Regions from separate parts of the Pelagibaculum spongiae genome, predicted to be linked through region 2. Evidence: predicted binding sites of a transcription regulator. Region 2 holds the regulator's gene; each other region holds the start of a gene.
What was found. Region 2 encodes sigma-54, which starts transcription at its own class of promoters, with help from an activator protein. Its sites were predicted from a motif close to TGGCACNNNNNTTGCTNT; they were not measured.
Positions count from the first base shown of each region.

Region 1: a site for sigma-54 is predicted at 1,385-1,402, ahead of nirB (nitrite reductase large subunit NirB). Genes of this name have one in related genera too.
Region 3: a site for sigma-54 is predicted at 1,523-1,540, ahead of DC094_RS03675 (TorF family putative porin). Genes of this name have one in related genera too.

Region 1 covers NZ_QDDL01000002.1:333,772-336,030, reverse strand. The annotation lists gene nirB (nitrite reductase large subunit NirB) at 1-1,247, opposite strand, end outside; gene DC094_RS07460 (hypothetical protein) at 1,682-2,259, opposite strand, start outside.
Region 2 covers NZ_QDDL01000001.1:578,759-581,017, forward strand. The annotation lists gene lptB (LPS export ABC transporter ATP-binding protein) at 1-173, shown strand, start outside; gene DC094_RS02555 (RNA polymerase factor sigma-54) at 443-1,951, shown strand; gene hpf (ribosome hibernation-promoting factor, HPF/YfiA family) at 1,967-2,259, shown strand, end outside.
Region 3 covers NZ_QDDL01000001.1:851,405-853,663, forward strand. The annotation lists gene DC094_RS03665 (thiamine pyrophosphate-binding protein) at 1-84, opposite strand, end outside; gene DC094_RS03670 (DUF4124 domain-containing protein) at 186-623, shown strand; gene DC094_RS03675 (TorF family putative porin) at 766-1,437, opposite strand; gene DC094_RS03680 (deoxynucleoside kinase) at 1,814-2,259, opposite strand, start outside.

The DNA.
Region 1 (2,259 bases), on a different contig from region 2:
CTGTTTCCAGGTAGCTCTATGGCTTGTTGTTCTCCATCTTTCGCTGGGGTAATTAATTGAACAGGATCTTTTGGCAGATCGATTTGATTTAAATATTGCGCTAAAAGAGTATCGTAGTTTTCAACATTACCAATTAATAATGCACCGTTTAATTTTTTCTGATCATCGCTAATCACCAACTTTTTATAAACGCCTGCTGGGTCATCAATCAGCTTGTAATTAAGCTGGGCATCGATACCTTTACCATCACCAATTGCGGCAACATCTACACCGAGTAATTTTAATTTGGTACTCATGTCTGCACCGGTAAATGCAGCAGTTTCACCGGCAAGATGGCTGGCCAAGGTACGCGCCATGGTGTAACCCGGTGCGACCAGTCCGAAGATTTTTCCATCGAATAATGCACATTCACCAATTGCATAAATATTCGAATCACTGGTGGTGAGTTGTTGGTCAACTTCAATACCGCCGCGTGGTCCAACCGTTAAATCGCAATCTCTTGCTAGTTGGTCGCGGGGTCGAATACCTGCCGAGAACACAATGAGATCAGTAGACAGTTGTGTCTCGTCAGTGAAATTCATTTGCAGCAATGACTGGCTGCCATTAACAATTTCTTTGGTGTTTTTATTGGTGTGAACCTTAACGCCCAGCTCGGTAATTTTTCGCTCCAATAATTTACCGGCAGTGCTATCGAGCTGCGCTGGCATTAACTGAGGGGCGAACTCAACGACATGGGTTTCCAGGCCAAGGTTTTTGATGGCATTGGCCGCTTCCAACCCAAGCAAACCGCCACCGACCACTACACCGACAGTTGCGGTTTCTGCTGCCTCTTGAATCGATTGCAAGTCTTCGATGGTTCGATAAACCAAACAACCAGGATTTTCTCTACCAGGAACCGGCGGAACAAAGGGAGCGGAGCCGGTAGCCATGACCAACTTATCCCAAGCAATTAAGCCACCGCTTTCACAGACTAATAATCGTTTATCGCGTTGGATGCTGATAACTGGATTACCCAAAATCAGCTGGATATTATTTTTCTGGTAATAATCTGCGGTGGTGAGCGCTAAGTCATCGGCGGTTTTACCATCGAATAGTGCTGATAGATGAACCCGATCATAGGCAGGTCGGACTTCTTCACCAACCACTGTCAGATTGAATTGCTGGTGCAGGTTATGCTGAACCAGTTGCTCCACTAAATGGTGGCCCACCATTCCATTACCAATAATGACCAGATTTTGCTTGTCCATAACGCTACCCGTGCTGCAATGATGATTTCTTTTTTGTTATTCCGCTGGACTGGTAAGAAAAACAGCACCTGCCGATGCCAAGTTGGCAGGTGCTATCAGCCTAACGGGAGAGCGTACCTTGTGGGCACATCATTGTTATTGCAGAGGGCGTGCCAGAAATTTTAAAATCGCTAACTGTCGGTTTTTAATTATAATTGTTGACGTTTATCAGGGCTGGCAGGATGCTTTTGGATTGCAAGATAGCCCAATATAAGTGCAATAGTTTTTTACTTCGCACTATTAAGCGTCGAGCTGTCATGTTTCGTAGGGATACTGAAATTTGATAAATAGCAGTCAGAAATAACAGCCATGCGAAGAGAAAAGAGGTGTTAGTGAGGATTAACACCTAGCAAGCATTAAGCTTGCCAGATGGGTATTAAATAATAGAAGAGTATCTATTGAGTGCTGTGCCGATCCGATTGATTGGTTGCTTTTGCCACTGAAATTTTTATTAACAGTGCCGCTAATAGGAAAAGCAAGAAAGCATCTAACTCCATCAACTCTTCATAGAACACATGATGTAAACCGCCCAAAATATGCTTTTCAAATAAGTCACTAAGAATCAATAATCCAAAAGAAATTAGAAGTAACTTACCGCTAGGACTGAATACCAGTGAACGAAAATTCTGCTTGATGGATGCAAATTGTTTCTTAATCTGCCAGAACACACCGATCCATAAAATCAGTAGCATGCTGTTTCTACCGATGCCATGACCTAACCAAACTAGCGCCTGGGGAATGTTGTAATGCAGCCGCTCGACATCGACTTCACGAAGAAAAATTGACCAACCTAAAACTGCGCAAGCAAAAGCTACCGCTGAAGTGAGTCCTTGATAGCGAATGCAAGTAATCAGGCCAATTATCGCTGCAATCAATGCCACTACTGCTTGTATGTTTTCCATTAAAGCGTTTTCGCTATACAGCCACTCGGCATTATTTTGCACAGCAAAAAAGTACAGCAGGCCGTTAGCTA
Region 2 (2,259 bases):
ACCGCGGCCTTGGGGTATTAATTACCGACCACGGTGTTCGTGAAACCTTGTCGGTATGTGAACATACTTATATCGTTAGCAACGGCCATGTAATTGCCGAAGGTGATGCAGAAACGCTAATGCAAAACCCTCAAGTTCGACAAGTCTATCTCGGTGATGATTTCAGTCTTTAATAGCTGCGATCTAACCATGATCATCGATACCGTCGGGGCAGCATCCAACCAGTAGATTATTGATCATCTGATAATCGTTGTTTTTTGCTGCATCAACTGTGTATTCCGCTAAAAGCAACCCCATTTCTTACTATATGCAATTTTCATGACACAGTGCTTTGAAAACCTTATATTTCAATGCCTGAATCATAAAAATGACTAACGTGCAAGCTTGCTGAAACGCACCGAAAAAGGTAACTTTCAGTCATTGCAGTTTATGCGGGATCAGCATGAAACCTATGCTACAACTTCGCGTCGGCCAAAGCCTCAATATGACGCCCCAGCTGCAGCAGGCGATTCGCCTTCTTCAGTTATCTTCACTCGACCTACAAAGTGAAATTCAGCAGAATCTCGACAGCAACCCAATGTTGGAGCTGACCGAAAATGATGCTGAACCATCGGTCAATGCTGAAGCAGACGCTGCCGAAACCGCGCAAAAAAATGAATCTGAGAGCGCCATTGATAACTCGGTTGATTTGAGCGCTGCCACAGAAATTCAACCAGATTTGCCGGTCGACACCCAATGGGATGATATCTACCAAAGCTCATCACCTTCTAGCTCTGGCCTTTCTCGCTCTTCCGCCCAAGACAATAGCGACTTTGAAAGCAATGCCGCTGCCGATGAAGATCTACAAAAACATTTGTCATGGCAAAGTTCGGTCGCCCATTTCAATCCTAAAGATGAATTGATTGCCGAAGCAATCATTGAGTCAATTGATGAGCAAGGTTATCTGCAGACCAGCTGCCAAGAGATTCTCGATACGGTCAATCAACAATTGAAAGAGCTGCTCCCTGCAGATGAATTAGAATTGCTGAACTTGGATGAGATTGAAGTGATTCGCCATCGTATCCAACAATTTGATCCGATTGGCTGTGCTTCTATCGATTTGCGCGATTGCTTGATGGTCCAGTTAAAACGGCTCGATTCAACTATCCCTTCACGCGCCGATGCGATCAATATTGTTGACCGCTACATGAAATTACTCGGCAGCCGGGATTATCGTCAATTAATGCGGCTAGCTCGTATCAAAGAGCCACAACTCAAACTGGCGTTGGAATTAATTCAAGGGTTAGACCCAAGACCGGGTGGCAATATCGCGACGAATAACACCAGCTATGTGGTGCCTGATGTTTTTGTCAGCAAGTGCAATAACCGCTGGATGGTAGAATTAAATCCGGATACGGCACCAAAAATTCGAATCAACGATGGCTATGCCTCTTTGATTCGTCGCGCCGATAACAGCCGCGACAATTCATTTTTAAAAGATAATTTACAAGAAGCCCGCTGGTTCTTAAAAAGCCTTGAAAGCCGCAATGAGACACTACTCAAAGTGGCTACCGACATTGTTCAACACCAACAAGGTTTTCTAGAATATGGCGATGAAGCAATGAAACCATTAGTGTTGCACGACATCGCAGAATCGGTAGGAATGCATGAATCAACCATCTCTCGAGTCACTACTCAAAAATTTATGCATACCCCTCGCGGGATTTACGAACTAAAATATTTCTTCTCAAGCCATGTTAATACCACCAGTGGTGGCGAGTGCTCTTCTACTGCGATTCGTGCCTTGATTAAAAAGCTGGTTGCTGCAGAAGATGCCAAAAAACCACTGAGCGATAACAAAATTGCCGAGCTATTAAAAGAACAAGGTATCAAAGTTGCCCGACGCACTATCGCTAAATATCGGGAATCTTTATCGATACCACCCTCCAATGAAAGAAAACAATTAATCTGAACAGGAGCAGAAGCTATGCAACTGAACATCACAGGGCACCATTTGGAAGTTACTCCCGCGTTGCGCGAACACATTGAGGAAAAACTTGATAGAATCCGCCGCCACGGATCCAAGATCAGTAACACACATGTTGTCTTGAACGTTGAAAAAGGTCGCCATACGGCTGAAATTCAAATGAACGTAGAAGGCGCTCAACTAGTTGCCAACTGCGAATCAGATGACATGTACCGTGCGATAGATTCGATGACCGATAAGCTTGATCGTCAGATAATCAAGCATAAGGAAAAACACTTACAACATAATCATGG
Region 3 (2,259 bases), 270 kb from region 2:
ACGAGCAACAAAAATGTGGCTAGCGCCTATTTCGGCCAGCAAACGCGCAATAATGCTCGCTCCACTCGCTTGGGTATTATTCATTTTTTTCGAGTCCAGCAAGATCCACTCGGTTACTGATGTTGACATGCACACAAGGCGTGTCAACATCAACAGGGTAAACCTAGGAAAACCGGAGAGATCTCGTGAACACCAGAACGCTGTTGATCGGACTAACAGCCCTGATACTTGCAGGCAACGCCGTTGCTGAAAAGCAGACGGTTCGTAAATGGGTTGATGAAAATGGAGTAACCCACTATTCAACTCATGCGCCCAGTGGCGTAAATAGCAGCACGATTACTGCCAATGGCGGCACCGCTATCCCAAGCAGTACTATGCCTGAAACACCACCAACTGCTGACAAACCTAAAAAACAAACCTTTGCATCTGCAGATGAGCCAGCTTACAAAGCTGCTCGCAACAAAAATTGCGAAATTGCCAAGCAGAATATTCAGGTTTTGATGAACAGCCCGGTTGTCACCAGAAAAGACAGCGAAGGTAGTGAAGTCAAACTAACTGAAGAGCAGCGTTTGTCAGCAATCGATAACAATAAGCAAGTAATGGCTGACAACTGCGACCAATAATCAATTATTGATTACTCGCGGCAAATGCTTTCGCCAATCAATCGGCCATTCAATTTAGTGAATGGTTAGTGCTTATCTGTTTCCAGAATCCAAACCGCCAGCTGAAATATCAGCTGGCGGTTTTTTGCGTGGTTATTCTCAGTTACAAATCAAATGCCAGTGAATAGCTGACATTCACCAGCAAATCATCTTCTTGGTCATCGGTTGCTGTATCGACTACCTGAGATAAAGTCAGCGTGAAATCTTTGATGCTGTAAGCCAAATCGAGATGGCTATATCCATCTTCACCCTTGGGGTCTGTCATACCCAGAGTGGCCGAAAAGCTCTCCAGTTCATAACCCAGCGTGTAATACCAAGCACCGCCACCGGTAATCGTTTTCCAAGCCGATGCCGATGCGCCATAACCAGAAACACTTAACATAGCTTCTGTTAATTCACTGAGTTTGGAACCACTTTCAATTTCTGGGTAAAGGTAATTCACCACACCTGCGCCCAGTGCGACATCACCTATTTCCAACGCATAACCGGCATACAAATCATATTCTGTACCGGCATTCGCATCACCGCTAGATGCCCAAACACCCGCATAGGCACCAGAAGCATGAGAATAATCGAGGCTTCCTGATACCGCAGCCGTGCCGAGTGTATCTGCATTGTTGCCTAAATTTACCCCGCGATAGAGATAAAAATTACTGACACCGAGACTGGCCGATACAGCAGAATCTGCACTCGCGGTAGTCGGCGCTAAAATAGCACCAACAACTAAAGCAGCAGATAAAAAAGAAAAATTGGCAGCATTTTTGATCATTTTCATTGGAAGTAACCTCTTAACTTCTTATCGAGTTATTGCTAGCGAATGATTAACGATAAAAAAATCATTCAAGAACTTGATCAAAGTTAATGCAGCAGTCGTGCCAATTTTTTAATTAACCGAAAATAGTTAATCTGAGCATTCCTTTGCACCATAAGGGTTTGCCTTTTTAATGCATCGCACCAAAACATCATCTAATAATTCACTGCCAACTACTCAAAACAATGCACATCTTTAAGAGCGCGCACCATATTGAAACCACTCTCCTAAAAAACCGTTTCTGCGCCTTCATAAAAAGCAGCCATAAAAAAACGCCCACCAGAAATACTGGCGAGCGTTTAAAGAAAAAAGTAACTGACTAATTAAAGCCAGCTGGCGATTACGCTGCTTTAGCTACTTTTGTCTTGAATGCTTCATCAATTACTGCAGCAACCTGCTCAGGACAACCAAAATCATCCCAATCCATTGTCGCCAATTCAATATCATGATCGCGGCAAATATGTGGCAGCAAGCAATCATGGAAATCAGAAATCAGTTCAATGTAAGACTCTGGAGTACCCGACTCGGATTCACGAGCACGACTTAACATCCGCTCATAACAAACGTGGGCATTCGTCTGCAGGTAAACCACCATATCGATCTTTGGATAGGTTTCCAGGCGATCGTGGATATCGTAGTAGTAGCAAATATCTTCACCATCAGGGCGAGGCATATTTGACAGGTTTGCCTGGGAGAAAATCAAATCACTAACCAATGAACGCTCAATCACATAGTTGATTGACTCATCAACACCTTCCAATAATTGGGCACGGTGATTAGTGATAA